3 regions of the Isoptericola sp. NPDC019693 genome follow, and region 3 is predicted to be linked to each of the others. Evidence: predicted binding sites of a transcription regulator. Region 3 holds the regulator's gene; each other region holds the start of a gene.

Region 1 (6,168 bases), on a different contig from region 3:
GGCCGGATCGCCTTCGTCGCCGTGTCGGTGCGGACCGAGATGCCCTTGTCGTTGATGAGCCGCTTCAGCGCGTGCCCGCCGCCCAGGTCGATCTGCACGTCCATGAGGTGCGTGCCGAACTGGATCACCGTGGCCTGCGCGCCGAGCGCCTTGAGCGCGCCCGCGGCCTCCAGCCCCAGCAGGCCGCCGCCGACGACGGCGCCCCGCACCGGCCGCTCGACGACGCCGCCGCGCGTCTCGACGCGGCCCGCCTCGCGCTTGGCCTCGACCCAGCCGCGCAGGGCGGCGACGTCGTCGATCGTGCGGTAGACGAAGACGCCGGGCAGGTCGTTGCCGTCGATGGGCGGCATGGCCGCGCTGGACCCCGTGGCGAGCACCAGCTCGTCGTAGGCGTGCACCCGGCCGAGGCGGTCGGTGACCGTGCGCGCCGTGCGGTCGATCGACGCCACGGCGCAGTCGCGGTGCAGCTCGACCAGCGGGTCGTCCCACAGCGCCGGGTCGCCCAGCGTGAGCTCCTCGGCGTCGCGCACCTCGAAGTAGCGGGTGAGGCCCACGCGGTCGTACGGCTTGCGCGGCTCCTCGGCGAAGACGGTCACCCGCCACGCGCCGGCGTCGTCCCGGGCCCGCAGGGCCTCGACGAACCGCTGGGCGACCATGCCGCCGCCCACGACGACGACGTGCCGCGGGTCCGGCCGGGAGCTGGGGTGCGTGCCCTGCGTCTCGTTCATGGCCCTGACGCTAGGAAACCGCCGTGTCGCGGCCGTCAGGCCGGGGTTACCTCACGGGAACATCTGCCTCACGCGCGAAACATGGCGCGCGAGAGGAGCACGGTCACCAGCCCCGGACCACCTGCAGCGGCCCCTCGTCCGGAGTCGGGACCTCGAAGCCGTCGTGGAAGGCGGCGGCCGTCTCCGGTGCCAGGACGACGTCGTGCGGGTGGGCGGCGGTGCGCGCGGCCACGCGGGCGAGGGCGACGTCGCGGGGCGTCTCCACGTAGACGACGAGGGTGTCCGCGCCGTGCGTCGCGCCGAGCGCCCGGTACTCGTCCCTCGACGCGCGCGACCAGAACGACGAGTCGACGGCGACGTCGCGGCCCTCGGCGAGGAGCGTCTCGACCCGGGACCGCAGGGCGTCCGCCACCCGGCGTGCCGCGTCGTCCGGCAGCGGGTGCACCGCGGGGTGCCCGGCGGCCCACGCGATCTCGTCGACAGAGGCGACCGCAAAACCGTCGGCCGCGTAGCGGCGGGCGTGCGCGGACTTGCCCGCCCCGGCGGGGCCGCACAGCAGGACGAGGCTCGGCACGGTCGTGACGCTACCCTCGCTGTCCATGCCGACGACGGAGCCGACGACACAGCCGACGACGCGGCTCGACCCGCGCACGACGACGAACCCGGTGGTGCGCGCCGTCGGCCGCTGGCTCGGCCGGATCAACGGCAGGTACCCGTGGAACCACAACGACCACTTCCACGGCTGGATCCTGCGCCGGCTGCCGCGCCGCAGACGCCGCGCGCTCGACGTGGGCTGCGGCCTCGGCACCCTCGTCGGCCGCCTGCGGGCCGCGGGCGCCACGGTGGTGGGCCTCGACGTGGACGAGCCCATGGTCGAGGCCACCCGCGCCCGGTTCGCCGACGACCCCGGTGTCACCGCCCGCCACGGCCGGTTCGAGGACGTCCCCGCCGACGGCTCGTTCGACGTCGTGACGATGGTCGCGTCGCTGCACCACATGGACCTCGAGCCCACGCTGCGGCACGCCGCCGGTGTCCTGGCGCCCGGGGGGCGGCTGCTGGTCGTCGGACTGGCCCGGATCGGCGCGCCGCGCGACCTCGCTGTCGACCTGGTCTCGTCCTTCACCAACCCCGTCGTCGGCATGGTCAAGCACGCGCGCCGGGGACGGACGGGGCCCGACGCCGCGCGGGACGCGGACCACGGCCCGGTCGTTCCCCTGCGCGACTCGCGCGAGACGTACGGCGAGGTGCGCGACACCGCCCGGCGCGTGCTGCCGGGCGCCCGGTTCCGCCAGCGTCTGTTCTTCCGTTACACGCTCGAGTGGACCCGACCGGCGGAGGCGTAGCGCGACGGCGGCCATGCGCGGGCAGCTCAGGGCCGCCCTCGGGGTGCCGTACGACCTGAACGTCTGACACGCCGCCGGCCGCCGTCTGTCAGAACGGCGGATCGCCGTCGTCGTGGGGGCTGACCGGTGTGCTGACGGGTGCCGGACCGAGCGGGGGTGCGGCCTCAGGGGGCAGAACGCGGGCCAGGTGCTCAGCCTCGGTGGCCCAGGTGTCGAGCTGGGTCAGGGTGTGGTCGGCGGTGCCGGGACGAGTGAGATAGGTGCGGCCGCGGGGTGAGGTCCAGGCCAGGACGCCGGCGTCGAGCTGTTCGACCTGCCACCGGGACTCGTGCTTGAGGGTGTGGTGCTTGCGGCACACGTGGGCCAGGTTGGCGGCGTCGGTGGCGCCGCCGTCGGCCCACGCGGTGGTGTGGTCGACGTCGCAGCGGCGCGCGGGCACGCGGCAGCCGGGGAACCGGCACGTCACGTCACGCTGGGTGAGGAAGGCGCGCAGGTCCGCAGGCACGACGTAGCTGCGCCGGTCCACGGTGAGCATCGCCCCCGTCACCGGGTCGGTCACCACGCGCCGCAGCGTCGGGGCGCGCGCGACGAGGTGGCGTGCCGTCTCCGCGTCGATCGGGGTCGCGCCGTCCAGCTGGCCTGAGCCCTCGCCCGCACCGGTCACAGTGCTGACCGGCACGGTCACGTGCACCACCGGCCGGACGATGCGGGCCAGGACGGCCAACGGATCAGGTGGCACGTCGGGTGGCGGCTCTGGGTTGACTGATGGTGCGCGCCGAGGATCTGGGTCCCGGCCCGACGGGTCACCTTGGTCGCCCGGGTGGTGCGAGCTGCTCATGGCGTCGCCGTCCAGCAGGAGGGCGGTCAACGTGGCGGCGCGCAGCTGCCCCACACCGCGGGGATCGCCGGAGCCCTTCGCTCGCGTGGCGGTCCGGGTGAGGCGGTCGTGCACGGCGCGGGCGACCGGGGTGGGCAGGTGCGCGGTCAGCCAGGACATCCCGTCGGCGCCGTCGTCGACCCAGACATCGGCCTTCAACGCGGCGGCCTCCTGGCGGACCTCCGCCGGCACGGGGTGCAGCCGGTCGCGCGCCGCCCGGGCCAGCGCCCCGAACCGTGCCGCCGTCAAGGTCTCCGCCCGGCCCAGCACCGCCCGCTCGACCTGCGCGGCCACCGCGGGCGGCAGGTCCGCGACCACGTCCGCGAGCTTGGCCGCATGCCGGTAGGAGATCGACCCCGAGCACAACGCATCCAGCGTCGCCGTCGCCTTCGAGGCCAGCACCCCGGCGTCCGCGAGCCACCCCTGCGCGACATGCTCGCTCACCCCGAGCGCACACGAGACCTCCGCGACCAGGGCCCGGTGCGCGACCGAACCCCGCCGCTCCGCCGTCGCCGACTCGACCCGTCCGACCGTGACGTCCAGCATCGACTCCGGCGCCGCCGTCGCCACCTCGAGTACCTCGGCCAACGCGACCGTCCGCCGTCCCGCCGCCGCGTTCGCCGCGACCTGCTCGTCCGCCGCCCGATCCAGCGCAGCGTCCAGCCGCGAGGCTGCGGTGGACTGGCGCGACGTCATGACCCCAGCCTAGCGAGATTCGAACACCTGTTCTAGGGTTTCGGAAAGCCTGTGGACAACGCGCTGTCAGGTCGCCGGTGTACCTCGCAGAACGCACAGGCGTCGTCGCTCACGCGGGACCCCTACGAGGCGTGGGCGGACGTCGTCATCGCCCCGGGCACCGCCTCCCCCGCCGTCCGCGCGCCGGCCAGCCAGTCCACCAGGCCGCACACGGCCTCCGTGCAGCTGCCGCAGCCGGTGGTGGCGCGGGTCGCGCGGGCGACGTCGTCCTTGGACGTCGCGCCGTCCGCCACGCAGGCCGCGATGTCGTGCTTGGTGACGCCGTTGCAGCGGCAGACGGTGGCGTCGTCGGGCATGTGCTCGGGGCTGGACGCCGGCTCCGCGGCGGGCATGACGGGCGTGAGCAGCAGGAACGCCGGGTCCGCCGGGACGGGGGTGCGGCGGGTGTAGGCCGCCGTCAGGTCGGCGGCCACGCGGGCGTCACCCACGCAGGTGGCGCCCACCAGGACGCCGTCCGCCACGACGGCCTCGACATAGCGGCCCGCCACAGGGTCGCCCAGGCGCACGGCCCGCTCGCCCGGCACCGGGACCCGGCCGGAGCCGCTACGGCCCATCGCGACCACGCTCAGCGGCCCGGCCTTGACCTTGACCACGTCGGTACCCCGGGCGTCGACGGCCCCGTCGCCCGCCCCCGGCGCCCGCGAGGACAGCAGGGTGCCGAGGCGCACCGCCATCGACGGCGCCGTGCCGTCGCCCGGCAGCCGCAGGTGCTCGCGCGGCCCCGACGACTCCTCCGCGGCCGGCCGCGGCCGCGCCGCGAGCGCCACGAGGTGCTCGGCGAGCCTCCGCGCCTGGTCCCAGCCCTCGGCCACCAGCCCGCGTGAGCCCTCCGGCGGCTGGGCGCAGTCCCCGACGGCGAACACCCGGCCGTCCGAGACCGACGCCAGATCCGGCCCCACCACGACGCCCCGCTCGACGGCGAGCCCGGCCCGGCGGGCCAAGGACGTCTCCGGCTCCGTGCCGCAGGCGAGCACGACCAGGCTCGCGCCGAGCGACTCCCCCGGCTCGGTCGTGGCGCCGTCGAGCCGCACCCCGACGGCCCGGCCGCCGACGACGAGCACCTCCTGCGGCCGCACCCGCGTGCGCACGCTCACGCCCGCCGCCTCCAGGCCCGCGCGCAGCACGGCACCCGCCTCGTCGTCGAGCTGCCGGTCCATCGGGGCGCCCGCCCCGTGCACGAGCGTGGTGGGCAGCCCCCTCCCGGCGAGCCCGAGCGCCACCTCCACCCCCAGCACCCCGCCGCCGACTACTACCGCGCGCGGGGTGTTCACCGTGGCGGCGACGACCTCGCGCGCGTCGTCGAGCGTCCGCAGAGCGTGCACCCCGGCCGGCAGGGACGCCGGGTCGTCACCCAGGCCGGGCACGTCCGGGAGGCGCGCGGCGGCACCGGTGGCGAGGACCAGGTGGTCGTAGGGATGGCGGGTGCCGTCGTCGGCCAGCACCACGCGGGCGTCCCGTTCGACGCTCACCGCGGCCGTGCCCCGCAGGACGCGCGTGCGGCCGTCGTCGACCATGGGCATGCCGATCGCCGCCACGTCCGTGCGCCCGGCGACGACGTCCGACAGCAGCACGCGGTTGTACGGCTCGTAGGGCTCGGCGCCGAGCACGGTGACGTCGAGCGCGCCGTCGGCGTCGCGCCGGGAGAGCTCGTCGGCGAGGCGCGCGCCCACCATGCCGTGACCGATGACGACCACCCGGTGCGGTACGCGCAGGCCACGCTGCGGGTCGAGCTGCGGGTCGCTCATGCGGGGACCTCCACGGTCTCGACGTGCTGCGCCGCCGCGGCGACGGCGGGGTCGGCCGGCGTCACGGACACGGCGCAGACCTTGAACTCGGGCATGGCGGAGACCGGGTCGACGGCGTCGGTGGTGAGGCGGTTGACGCTGCCCGCGCCGCTCCAGTGGAAGGGCATGAAGACGGTGTCCGGGCGGACGGCGTCCGTCCAGCGGGCCGTCGCCTCGACGACGCCGCGCGCCGAGGTCAGACGGGCGCGTCCGCCGTCCGGCACGCCGACCCGCAGGCCCAGCAGCGGGTGCAGCTCCACGTACGGCTCGGGCACCAGCCGCTCCAGCTCCGGCACGCGGTGCGTCTGCGCGCCGGACTGGTAGTGCTGGAGCACCCGGCCGGTGACCAGGTACGTCGGGGCGTCGGGGCGCACGTCGTCGGACGGGCCGGCGTGGTCGACCGCGACCATCCGCGCCCGGCCGTCCGGCGTCGCGAACCGCTCGAGGAACACGCGCGGCGTCCCGGGGTGCTCCCCCCGCGAGTTGTCAGGGCCTGCGGAGGGTATAGCCCGCGCTCGTCCTGACAGGTCGGCGGGGGTGGCGGGGCAGGGCCAGTACAGACCGGCGCCGTCGGCGGCCTCGTGCGCGTCGAGGCGGGCGTGGCTGAGCCCGGAGTAGTCGGCGACGCCGCCGGCCGACGCGCGCGCCAGCTCGTCGAACACGACGGCGGGGTCGGTCGG
Region 2 (6,168 bases), on a different contig from region 3:
CGCGCTGGACTACGCCGCGCTGCACCAGGTGTGGGCGTGGGACCGGGCGTCCGGCGAGGAGGTCGACGCCGTCGCGATCGCCCCGCTGAACGGCACGGCCACGCTGCCCGGGCGTCTCGGCGCCGGCCCGGTCCGGTCGCGCACGCGCGCGGTGGCGATCGCGGTGGACGAGGGGCCCGCGGGGACGCGCCTGCGGGCCCGCACGGCCCGCGTCGACCTCGACGTGACCGTGCCCCGGCCCGCCGGGCGCGACCTGCTCGGGGTCGTGGTGCCCTGGTCGGCGCGGCGGTTCCAGTACACGGTGAAGGACGTCGGGCTCCCGGCGGCCGGCACGCTCCGCATCGACGGGGCCGAGGTGCCGGTGCCCGCCGGCTCATGGGCCGCGCTCGACCACGGGCGCGGGCGGTGGCCCTACCGCGCCGCGTGGCAGTGGGGCGTGGGGTTCGGGCAGGGCGTCGCGCAGGACGGCGCGCGGCACGAGGTAGCGGTGCAGCTCGGTGGCACGTGGACCCGGCAGGGGCCGACGACGGAGAACGGCGTCTTCGTGGACGGTCGTCTGCACAAGCTCCACGACGAGCTCGACTGGACGTTCGACCGCGGCGCGTACATCCAGCCGTGGCGGGTGCGCGGCGCGCGGCTGGACCTGACGTTCGTGCCCGCGCGCGACCGGGTGAGCCGGACCCAGCTCGGTCTCGTCGCATCGTCCACCCACCAGTGCTTCGGCGCGTGGTCGGGCTGGGTGACGACCCACGACGGCACGCGCCTCGACGTCGACGGCCTCGACGGCTGGGCGGAGGACGTCGCGCAGCGCTGGTGAGTTGCGCGCGCTGGGTGAGTTGCGCGGCGCTGGTGAACGGCGCCGCCGCCGGCAGGGTCAGAAGGGCGGCTGCGCGTCGTCGATCCCGGCCGCCTCGTCGCCGTGCCCGGGACCATGGCCTGTGGGCGTGACGCGATGTCGGGTGGTCTCGACGGGTTCGGCTCGGGTGACGTGTCGGCGTCCGGTGGGGGAGGTCCATTCGAGGGTGCCGCCCCAGCCGGTGGGCTGGGTGTTGGCCCCGGTGGTGTCGACCTGTCTGACGTGCCAGGTCGACTGGTGCTTGATCACGTGGTGGCGGCGGCAGAGTGCGGCGAGGTTGGTGGCGCTGGTGGTGCCGCCGTTGGCCCATGCCTGGGTGTGGTCGAGGTCGGCGCGGGTGGCGGGGTGGGTGCAGCCGGGGAAGCGGCAGGTGGTGTCGCGTGCGCGGATGAGGGCTTTGAGGTCGGCGGGGACGGTGTAGGTGGTGCGTCCGACGGACAGGACGGTGCCGGTCTCGGGGTCGGTGAGGATCCGTCGTAGTGAGGGTGCGAGGGCGGTGAGCTGTCGGGCGGTGTCCGGGTCGATGGGGACGTGGCCGTTCATGGTGGCGGGGGCGTCGGTGATGCCGAGCAGGGTCAGGACCGGGACGGTGACGGTGACCTGCGGCCGGATGGAGCGGGCCAGGGTCGCGATCGTGGGCTGGTCGTGCAGCGCCACGTCGGAGCGGCCGGTGGTGAGTCGACCGTGCACGGCGTCGGTGCCCTGGCCGATTCTCGCGCTCGGGGGCTCGCTGTGGTCGAGGGTGCCGTCGTCCAGGAGGAGGGCGGCGAGGGTGTCGGCGCGGGCCTGGGCGAGGGTGCGGTGCTCACCGGTGCCGCTCCGGCTGGTGGCGTTGCTCAGGTTCCCGGTGGTGCTGGTGAGGTGGTGGGCGGTGCGGGTGAGGCGGTCGTAGGCGGCGTGGGCGAGGGGTGCGGGCAGGTGGGCGGACAGCCAGGCCATGCCGTCGTGTCCGTCGTCGAGCCAGACGGCTCGGTGCCGGGTGGCGTCGGTGTGGCGGACGTCGGCGGGGGTGGGGTGGGCGGTCTCGCGGGCTCGGCGTGCTCGTCTGGCGACCTGTGCGGGGGTGCAGGTGACCGTGGTGGTCTGCGTGTCGAGGATGGTGGTCAGGACGGATCGTTCGACGGTGGCGGCTTCCTGGGGCGTCAGGTCTGCCAGGTGGGTGGTGATCGCGGTGGCGTGCCCCCAGGACAGGCGGCCTTCGTGCAGTGCGGCGAGGGTCGCGGGGGCCTTGGTGGTGAGGGTGTGGGCGTGGTCGGTCAGGGTGCCGGCGGCGTGTTCCCCGATGCGGAGGGTGGTGGCGACCTCGGCGGTGACGGCGCGGTGGGCGAGCTCGAGGCGGCGGGCCGACGGCGCGCGCCGGGTGGTGGGGTCGTCGGGGTCGAGCAGGTCCGTCTCGAGTGCCTCGGCCAGGCCGAGCGTGCGGGAGAGGAGGACGGCGCGTTCGGCGTGCAGGGCCGCGATCTGGGCATCGTTGGCGGTGAGCTGGTCCAGCACCCGGTCCAGGTCGGCCAAGGAGGGGCGACCCGCCGGCACGGGTGCGGGTGCGGGCACAGGTACGGGTGCGGGTGCGGCTGCGGCTGCGGGAACGGGTGCTGACGCGGGTACGGGTGGTGCGGTGTCGGTCGCTGGCGGACGGTCCTCGCGTCGTGACTCTTCCTCGAGCAGCTCGCTGATCGACGGGGCCCACGACCGGGGCATCGCGGCGAGCCGGGCCGCCGCCGCCCGCAGGTCCGTCGACGAGCTCACCCGGTCGCTGACGCCACCCGCCGCACCGGCGTCGGTGCCGGTCACGGGGTCGGGGAGCGTCGTCGTCATGCCCCCAGCCTAGCGACGTTCGAACACCTGTACTAGTCCCTGGCCAATATCTGTGGACGATCGAGGCATGGCGCAGGGCGCCTCGCGCCGCCGGTACCGTCGGCGCCGCTCAGCGGACCCGGTCGGCGCCGCCCGACGCGACGTAGGCGGCCGCGACCGACGCGGGCTTGCGCGCGGCCTGGTCGCGGAGGCAGGCGCTGAACAGGTCGCGGAAGTCGAGCCGGGGCCATCCGGCTTCGACGCCGGCGAGGACGGGTGCCGGCCAGTGCTCGAGGCCGCGGCCCGTGACGTCGGCGCCGGTCGACCGAGCGAGCAGGTATCCCTCGGGACGCTCCTGCCGCGGGACGTCGTCGTCGTCGAGCATGTGGTCGACCACCGCCCTGGCGGTCCGCTCCCGGCGCTCGGGCGCCCAGCCGGCACCCGCGGTGACGACCCAGGCGACGTGGCCGCCGGCGACCTCGAAGGGCTCGGTGTGCACGTCGAACGCGGTCGTGAGGCCGGTGTCGTGCAGCAGGCCCGCGACGGCCAGGACCTCGTCGTCGACAGGGAGGGCCAGCCGTCGTCTGAGGTCGGCTGCGAGCAGGGTGGACCGCACGGCGTGGTGCACGAGCGCCGCGGGCGAGAAGCGTTCGAGCACCTCGAACGCGGCGGCGACGGCGGCGGTGCGGGGGAGCCCGCCCGGCACAGGGGAGGTCATGGCGCGCACTCTAGTCCCGCGTCCCCGTCTTCTGCCCCGGGCAGAAGGCGGGGACGCGGGCGTCCGGCTGCGCCAGGCTGGGGGCATGAGGCTGCTGGTGCTGGGTGGGTCGGCGTTCCTGTCGAGGGCGGTCGCGGCCGACGCCGCGACGCGCGGGCACGAGGTGGTGGCCGCGAACCGGGGCCGCTCCGGGCCGGTGCCGGATGGCGTGCGGCACGTGCGGCTGGACCGCGCCGACCCGTTCCCGGAAGCGCTGGCGGCCGAGGGCTTCGACGCCGTCGTCGACGTGTCGCGGACGCCGTCGCACGTGCGGCGGGCGGTGTCGGCGCTGCCCGACGCGCACTGGGTGTTCGTGTCGACGATCAACGTCTACGCGGACGACGCCGACCCGGGCGGACCCGGCGTCGGGCGGCTGCGCGCGCCGCAGGCGGACGACGTCGACGGAGCGGAGGACCCGGAGGCGTACGGCGCGATGAAGGTGGCGTGTGAGGAGCTCGTGCGCGCGGGGGCGGTGACGTCGGCGGTCGTGCGCCCGGGCCTCATCGTGGGGCCGGGGGACCCGAGCGGACGGTTCACCTACTGGCCGGCGCGGCTGGGCCGTGCGCGCGACACCGGCGCGGGCACCGACGTGCTGGCGCCGGGCGACCCGGCGGACCCGATGCAGGTGATCGACGTGCGGGACCTCGCGACCTGGCTCGTGGACCTGGCTGAGCGGCGGACGGAGGGGACGTTCGACGGGGTCGGCCCGGTCGCACCGATCGGCGAGCACCTCGCCGCGGCGGCCCGCGGGGTCGGCGCCGAGCCGCGCTGGGTGTGGGCGGACGACGACGCCTTGGCGGCGGCGGACGTCCGGCCCTGGTCGGGGGAGCGGTCGCTGCCGCTGTGGCTGCCGCGGCCCGAGTACTCCGGCATGCCCGCGCACGACGCCGGACCCGCGCTCGCCGCCGGGCTGGCGCCACGGCCGGTCGAGGACACCGCGCGCGACACGCTGGCCTGGCTGCGTGCGACGCCCGACGCGGAGGTCACCGGCCTGACCGCGGCCGAGGAGGCCACCGTCCTGACGCACATCGCCGTGCCGTGACGGCGCGCCTCGCCCGCCGCTGAGCGCTCGGGAGCGCCCAGGATCGCGCGAGGAGCGGGAACACGCTGGCGCGTCGGTCTCCGTGAACCTGTGCAGGCCGGGTCAGGACGTCGGGTTGCAGCGCGCGGCCATCGTCGCGACCAGCCCGACGTCGGGGCGCCACGGCTCGAGGTTCCACGAGTCCTTGTCGCGCGCCCCGAGGGCGTGGCACTCCAGCTGGTCGCGCATCGTGGGCGTGTCCACCTCGGGGTCTGTCGCCACGAGCTCGGCCCAGACGACGTCGACGCCCGCCTGGCCCGCCGCCCGCGTCCATGCGGTCGGCACGACGGCGAGCGACCGGCCGCCCTCGCGCTCGCCCCAGTCGGTGCTCTCGACCGCAGCGGTGCCGAGGGTCGTCGTGACGACCTCGTCATTGCTCTCCGTACCGTCCGTGCCGTCCGCCGTGCCGCCCGACGAGGTCCGGACCTCCAGGTGCGTGCCGTCGACGGCCAGGAGGCGCGCGCCTCGCGGGGCGGACAGCCCGCCGACCGCCACCCCGGCGGCGCGCACCGTGACGCTGCCGTCGGGGTGCGGCTCGAGCGAGCCGTCCGAGGTCAGCGTGATCGTCGGCGGGCCCGCGTCGTCGGCGGGCTCCAGCGCGACGGTGGCCGTGCTGCCGCCGTCGGACGAGACGTGCACCCGGGGCGCGTCGGGCGTCGCTCCGGGGACCGACACCTCCAGCGTCACGCCCCGCGACGCCACCTCGACCCGCACGGGACTGTCGGGGGCAGGAGCCGTCGGGCCAGGCGTCGTCGCGCCCGGCGTCGCGGTGGGTGGGCCGGACGACGCGGGCGGGGACGGCGTGCAGGCGGCGAGCGTCAGGAGCGCGGCGGCCACGGCGCTCGCGAGGGGCGCGCGGGTGCGGCGGCGGGGAGGCACGCGCCCAGTGTCCGTCACGGGGGCGACTCCGGCGTGGCTCCTCCACCGAGGGTCTGGTCCCGCGCGGTCCGGCGCTGTCGGGGTCTGGAGATCTGAGTGAGGTTCGCCTAACCTTACTGCGTGAGCACGCGAACGCTGTCGAAGCCGGTCGACCCGCACGTCCTCGTCGCCGAGGTCGTCACGACGAAGCGCCTGAGCCCGCACCTGCAACGGGTGACGCTCGGCATCGACGCGATCGACCGCCTCACGCTGGTGGGGGACGACCAGTGGTTCCGGCTGTTCCTGCCGCGCCCCGGCCAGGACGCGCTCAAGCTCCCGACCCGCACGTCGAACCTCGGCTGGTACGCCCAGTACCTGGCGACCCCGCGCGCCCGGCGCCCGATCGTCCGCAACTACACGATCCGCGCCGCGCGCCCCGAGCTGCGGGAGATCGACGTCGACTTCGTGCTGCACGGCCACGACCCGGCGCCCGGCACCGCCCACGAGCCCCTCGGCCCCGGCGCCGGGTTCGCGATGGGCGCCCGCCCGGGCGACCACGTCGGCCTCCTCGACCAGGGCACGTACCATCACCGGCAGGCCGCGTGCGACTGGCGGCTGCTGGTCGCCGACGAGAGCGGCCTGCCCGCCGTCGCCGGCATCTGCGAGTCGCTGCCCGACGACGCGCGCGGCGTCGCCGTCGTCGAGGTGCCCACCGCCGACGACCGTCAGGACTTCCGCGTGCCGGACGGGGTCGACCTGCGCTGGGTCGAGCGCGACCGCGCCGCCGTGGACGACCCGGCCCTCGGCGAGGTGCCCGGCCGG
Region 3 (6,168 bases):
TGCGGCGGAACATCTTCTGCACGGGCCCGGAGGTCTCCGAGCCGTGCACCTGACCGGTGTTGCCGTCCTTGCCGGCGGTCGGGTGGCTGGCGGCGTTCTTCTTCTCCAGCGCCGCCCTGAAGCGCGCCTTCGTGTCCTCGCTGGGCCTCGCCCTGGAGTCGTCCGCAGCCTTGGCGTCGTCCGTCGTCATCACGGTCACCTCGTCGGTCGGGGTGGACGTGCTCGCACGGCGGACCGCGCAGCACCTGGTGCCGTCCAGGATGCCGCGACGGCCTCCCGGGCGCCAGGGCATTTCACGAGGACCGGGCGCGGGGCGGCCTCAGTCCGTCGCCGTGCCGCGTCCCGCTGCCGCGGGCTCGCCCGCCGGGCTCTCGCCGGGGTCGTCCGGGCCGGAGGCGGACGCCGCCGCCCGGGCCTCGTGCTCCGCGCGCAGGGAGGTGATCGCGGTCTCGAAGTCCTCCAGGGACTCGAAGGACTGGTACACGCTGGCGAACCTCAGGTAGGCGACCTCGTCCAGCTCCCGCAGGGGGCCGAGGATCGCCAGCCCCACCTCGTTCGCCTCGATCTCGGGGCGACCGGATGCTCGCAGCGTCTCCTCGACCTTCTGGGCGAGCACGGCCAGGTCGTCGGAGCTCACGGGCCGGCCCTGGCACGCCTTGCGGACCCCCGCCACGACCTTGTCCCGGCTGAAGGGCTCGGTCACCCCGGAGCGCTTCGCCACGGACAGGCTGGCGGTCTCGATGGTGGTGAACCGGCGCTGGCAGGCGGGGCACTGGCGACGACGTCGGATGGAGGCGCCGTCGTCGGAGGTGCGCGAGTCCACGACTCGCGAGTCCGCGTGGCGGCAGAACGGGCAGTGCATCGCTGGTCTCCTGCGCTCGGCTCCGGACCGGCGCCCGGCTGCCCGACAAGGTAAGCGGCGGGCGACCGTCCGCGCAAGCAGGGCTCCGCCGCCCCGGCGCACGTCAGTCCAGCGGGAGCACCACGACCTGGCCCGCCTGGAGCTCCGCCGTGGTCAGGCCGTTGAGGTCGCGGAGCTGGGCGACGACGTCCCGCAGGTCCTCGCCCGAGTCGCGCACCTGCTGCGCGTACTGCCAGAGCGTGTCGCCGGGGGCCACCGTCTGGAGCCGCACCTCGACGCCGGCCCCCGGGGACCCGGCCATGGCGCGCTGGCCGAACAGCCCCGCCCCGACGAGCACCAGGAGCACGAGCGCGGCGACAACCACCCGCCCCCGCCCGGTCAGCCGGAGCCCTCCGAGCCCGAGGAACCCGTGAGCGTCGCTGGTGCTGCGCACGTTCTGCATCGTCCTGCCTCCGGTCGGTCCACGTGGGTGCCGCGCCTGGCGGCGGGCCCGTCGAGCATCCGGTCCGTCGAACATCCGTTCGTCGAACACCTGTACGTCGAACTGCTGTACTAGGTGTACCACGACGAGGCGACACGGTCGAGCCCCGATCGAACAGATGTTTGATGTCGGGCGCGAACTGGCCTAGAGTGGCGGCAGCGCGATGGAAGGTTTGTCGGATTTCATCGGCCCGCCCGCGGGCCGCGCCCCTGGAGGACGGAGAACGCGATGACGAGCGGACGGGACCAGGCGCCGGCGTCCACGAGGGCGGCGACGTCGTGGGTCGGCCAGGACGAGACCCCCGAGGACGCGGCCACGACGGCGGGGTCCTCCTCGACGGCGCTGGCCTCGGTGAGCGAGCTCTCGCCGGCCGCCGACCGGCTGACGCCGCGCCAGCGGCGGGTCCTCGAGACCATCCGCAGCTCGGTGGAGGCGCGCGGCTACCCGCCCACCATGCGGGAGATCGGCGAGGCCGTCGGCCTCGCGAGCCCCTCCTCCGTCAAGCACCAGCTCACCACGCTCGAGCGCAAGGGCTACCTGCGTCGCGACCCGAACCGTCCGCGCGCGATCGAGGTCGTCGACCCGGAGACCTCCGCGACCGACGGTGCCGCCTCGGACGCCGGCGACGCGCCCGGCTTCGTCGCGGGCTCCGTCGCCGCGTCCGACGCGCAGCCGGCGCAGGCGCCGTCCTACGTCCCGCTGGTCGGGCGCATCGCCGCGGGCGGCCCGATCCTCGCCGAGCAGGTCGTCGAGGACGTCTTCCCGCTCCCGCGACAGGTCGTCGGCGACGGCGACCTCTTCCTGCTCAAGGTCGCGGGCGACTCGATGGTCGACGCCGCGATCTGCGACGGCGACTGGGTCGTCGTGCGCAGCCAGCCGGTGGCGGAGAACGGCGAGGTCGTGGCCGCGATGATCGACGGCGAGGCCACGGTCAAGACGTTCAAGCAGGCCGACGGGCACACCTGGCTGCTGCCGCAGAACGCGGCCTACTCCCCCATCCAGGGCGACGAGGCACAGGTGCTCGGTCGGGTCGTGGCGGTGCTGCGCAGCCTCTGAGCCGCGCCGACCCCGTCGGCAGCCTGCCGTGCCCGGGGCACGGCAGGCTGCGGTCGCGTCACGGTCAGAAGCCCAGCCGGCGCTGCACGGCCCGCATGCTGTCGGCCGAGGTCCGCAGCCCGGCGATCTCCTCGTCCGACAGGGGTGTGTCGATCGTCTCCGCCACACCCCGTCGGTCGACGAGCGACGGCACCGACAGGCAGACGTCGCTGATGCCGTAGAAGTCGTCGAGGCGTGAGGACACGTTCATCACGCGGTGCTCGTCGTTGAGGACCGCCTCGATGATCCGGGTCGCCGCCAGGCCGACGGCATAGTTGGTCGCCCCCTTGCCGGCGATGACGCGGTAGGCCGACTCGACCACGTCGGTCGCGATGCTCTGCCGGGCCGGCTCGTCGAGCGGCGGGCGCCCCCGGAAGGGCCGCCAGTCGAGCAGGGGTACCCCGGCGATCGTGGCGGAGCTCCACAGCACGATCTCCGAGTCGCCGTGCTCACCGGCGATGTTCGCGTGCACGTTGCCGACCGCGACCCCGCAGTGGCGGGCCAGCGCGTCGCGCAGACGCGACGAGTCCAGGACGGTCCCGCTGCCGAACACCCGCCCCCGCGGCAGTCCGCTGATCTCCTGGGCGGCATAGGTGACCACGTCGACGGGGTTGGTCACCATGAGGAACACCGCGTCCGGGGCGACCTCGAGGAGGCCCGGCAGGATGGACCGGGTGAGGCCGACCGTGGCCTCGGCCAGGTCGAGGCGGCTCTGGCCGGGCTTCTGCTTGGCCCCGGCCGTCACCGCGACGATGTCGGCGCCCCGGCAGACCTCGACGTCGTCGGAGCCGTCGATCTCGGCCTGGGGGATGAACATGCCCCCGTGCCGCAGGTCGAGCACCTCGGCCTCCACCTTCGCGCGGTTGACGTCCAGGAGGGCGACGGACCGCGCCGCACCCCTGGCCAGCGCCGCGTACGCGAGGGTGGAACCCACGGCGCCCGCGCCGACGATCGCGAGCTTGGTCGTCCTGCGTGTCTCGTTCACGGCCCCACGCTAGGTGTCGAGGCGCCGGAGCGCAGCACGGACGAGCTCCCCGTCCGTGGTCGGCCAGAAGTCCGGCATCGAGCGGGTGAGGAAGGTCCCGTAACGAGCGGTCGCGAGGCGCGGGTCGAGGACGGCCACGACGCCGCGGTCGTCCCCCGTGCGCACGAGCCGGCCGGCCCCCTGGGCCAGGAGCAGCGCGGCGTGCGTCGCCGAGACCTGCATGAACCCGTTGCCGCCCGCCTGCTCCACCGACCGGGCCCGCGCCGCCTTCACCGGGTCGTCCGGGCGCGGGAACGGGATGCGGTCCACGAGGACCAGCTGGCAGCTCGGCCCGGGGACGTCCACGCCCTGCCACAGCGAGAGCGTGCCGAACAGGCAGGTCGCCGGGTCGTCCGCGAACGCCTTCACCAGGGTGGGCAGCTGGTCGTCCCCCTGGCACAGCACGGGCACGTCCAGGCGCTCGCGCATCGCCTCCGCGGCGGCCGACGCCGCCCGCCGCGACGAGAACAGCCCGAGGGTCCGCCCTCCGGCCGCCTCGATCAGGCCGGCGATCTCGTCGAGCTGCGCGTCCGTCGTCGGCTCGCGGCCGGGGGCGGGCAGGTGCCGCGCGACGTAGAGGATGCCCTGGCGCGGGTAGTCGAACGGGCTGCCGACGTCGAGACCCGACCAGTCCGCCGTCTCGTCGGAGCCCCCCGACCCCGCGAGGCCCAGCGAGCGCGCCACCGGGTCGAACGTGCCGCCGAGCGTGAGGGTGGCCGACGTGAACACGCCGGTCGCCTCGCCGAGCAGGTGGGTGCGGATGAGCCCGGCCACCGCGAGCGGCGCGGCGTGCAGCCGCGTGACCCCGTCCCCGGCCCACGGCGCGTTCTCCGGCGGGCGCGAGCACCACAGCACGTCCGCCGTCGTGTCCTCGGCCGCCATCCGCTCCGCGACCTCGAAGAGCTGCAGGACCGCGGACTGCGCCATCTTCATGCCCGCGTCCGGGGCCTCCTGCCCCTTGGCCCCGCCCTGGGGCTTGAGACGGGTGAGGAGCTCGCGCGCCGCGTCGCGCACGCCGCCCACCGCGGCACGCAGGTCGTCGGGCAGGCCGAGGGGGAACCGTTCCGCGGGCGCGGTGGCGAGCAGGCCGCCCAGGCGCTGGGCGGCGGCGTCGAGCGCCTCGGTCTCGGTGCCGCCGTGCCGCCGCGCGAGCCGCGCGGCGTGGTCCACCACGGTCAGCGACAGGTCCACGGTGGCGGCGGCCGTCACACGCTCGGCAAGCTCGTGCGCCTCGTCGACGACGACGGCGTCGTGCTCCGGGAGCACGCCGGGGTTCCCGGACACGGCGATGCCGAGCATCGCGTGGTTGGTGACGACGACGTCGGCCTCGCGCGCCGCGGCGCGGGCCCGCTCGGGGAAGCACTCCGCGAGGAGCGGGCACCGCTGGCCGAGGCACTCCAGCGCGGTGACGGAGACCTGGCGCCAGGCCTTGTCGGGCACGCCGGGCACCAGGTCGTCCCGGTCACCGGTGTCGGTCTCGTCGGCCCAGGAGTGCAGCCGGCGCACGTGGTCGGCGAGCGTGGCGGCGTCGTCGGGCCGCCCGCCCCGCCCGCGCGGGCCAGGAGGCGCCGGGTGCTGCTCGGCCCCGGCTCCCTCGCCGGGGCCGGGGTCGGCGGGCAGGTCGAAGAGCGTCGCGCCCTCGACCGGGTAGCCGCCGGTCACCTTGTGCTTGCACAGGTAGTTGTGCCACCCCTTGAGGAGGGCCACCTTGGGCGCGCGGGGCAGCTTCGGCCCCACGGTCTCGGCGACCAGCGGCAGGTCGCGCGTCACCACCTGGCGCTGCAGGGCGAGCGTGGCCGTGGAGACGATGACCCGCTTGCCGTCGACGACCGCGTGCCGCACGGCCGGGACGAGGTAGGCGAGCGACTTGCCGGTGCCCGTGCCGGCCTGGACCAGGAGGTGCCGGCCGTCGTCGACGGCCTCCGCCACCGCCTCCGCCATGCGGCGCTGACCCTCCCGGCGTCCGCCGCCGAGGGCCCCCACCGCCAGGTCGAGAAGCTGCGGGGCGTCGGGAGCGTCGGCGGAGGTCACCCGACGATCCTAGGGCGACCCGCCGACCGCCCCGGGCCTCGCCCACAGCTCCGCGAGGTCGAGCCACGCGGAGCCACATGAAGCCACATGAAGCCGCACGCAGCTCCGAGGGATCACGGCGAGCCGGTGGCGCGCGACCTCGGCAGGGACGGAGCGGCGGTCAGCCCGCGACGGCGGCGAGCCGGAGCTCGGCCGCGAGCGCCTCGTCGACGCGACCCCGCAGGCGAGTGCCCTCGGCGAGGTGCTCCTCGGCGACCGCGCCTCCCGCCTCGTGCACGCGGTGCACCAGGTCACCGCGGGAGTACGGGACGACCAGGTCGATCTCCACGTGCGGCTGGGGCAGCTCGGCCGCGATCAGCTCCCGCAGCTCGGCCATGCCCTCGCCCGAGTGCGCGGACACCACGACGCTGCGCCGCTCGCGGCGCTGCACCCGGCCGACGACCGCCGGGTCCGCGACGTCGGCCTTGTTGAGGACGACGACCTCGGGCACGTCGGCGATCCCGGGGATCTCGGCGAGCACCTCGCGCACCGCGGCGATCTGACCCTCGGGGTCCGGGTGGGAGGCGTCGACCACGTGCAGCAGCAGCGCGGCGTCCCCCACCTCCTCGAGCGTGGACCGGAACGCCTCGACGAGCTGGTGCGGCAGGTGCCGGACGAACCCGACGGTGTCCGTGA

Evidence for each region. The regulator LexA, encoded in region 3, represses DNA repair genes until DNA is damaged. The targets are predictions, from matches to a motif close to TCGAACANNTGTTCGA.
Region 1: ACH436_RS19880 (DUF222 domain-containing protein) is a predicted target of LexA. The motif match lies at 3,664-3,679, and genes of this name have one in related genera.
Region 2: ACH436_RS01280 (DUF222 domain-containing protein) is a predicted target of LexA. The motif match lies at 2,691-2,706, and genes of this name have one in related genera.

Annotation. Positions count from the first base shown of each region.
Region 1 is NZ_JBIRXP010000008.1:117,235-123,402, reverse strand. It holds gene nirB (nitrite reductase large subunit NirB) at 1-728, opposite strand, end outside; gene ACH436_RS19890 (AAA family ATPase) at 832-1,302, opposite strand; gene ACH436_RS19885 (class I SAM-dependent methyltransferase) at 1,328-2,071, shown strand; gene ACH436_RS19880 (DUF222 domain-containing protein) at 2,160-3,644, opposite strand; gene ACH436_RS19875 (FAD-dependent oxidoreductase) at 3,767-5,449, opposite strand; gene ACH436_RS19870 (molybdopterin oxidoreductase family protein) at 5,446-6,168, opposite strand, start outside.
Region 2 is NZ_JBIRXP010000001.1:270,574-276,741, forward strand. It holds gene ACH436_RS01275 (DUF2804 domain-containing protein) at 1-817, shown strand, start outside; gene ACH436_RS01280 (DUF222 domain-containing protein) at 875-2,671, opposite strand; gene ACH436_RS01285 (HD domain-containing protein) at 2,781-3,368, opposite strand; gene ACH436_RS01290 (NAD-dependent epimerase/dehydratase family protein) at 3,454-4,449, shown strand; gene ACH436_RS01295 (DUF2599 domain-containing protein) at 4,552-5,367, opposite strand; gene ACH436_RS01300 (siderophore-interacting protein) at 5,488-6,168, shown strand, end outside.
Region 3 is NZ_JBIRXP010000005.1:95,059-101,226, forward strand. It holds gene ACH436_RS15580 (DUF5302 domain-containing protein) at 1-190, opposite strand, end outside; gene nrdR (transcriptional regulator NrdR) at 320-862, opposite strand; gene ACH436_RS15590 (LysM peptidoglycan-binding domain-containing protein) at 966-1,295, opposite strand; gene lexA (transcriptional repressor LexA) at 1,572-2,399, shown strand; gene ACH436_RS15600 (L-lactate dehydrogenase) at 2,464-3,423, opposite strand; gene ACH436_RS15605 (ATP-dependent DNA helicase) at 3,433-5,493, opposite strand; gene hflX (GTPase HflX) at 5,654-6,168, opposite strand, start outside.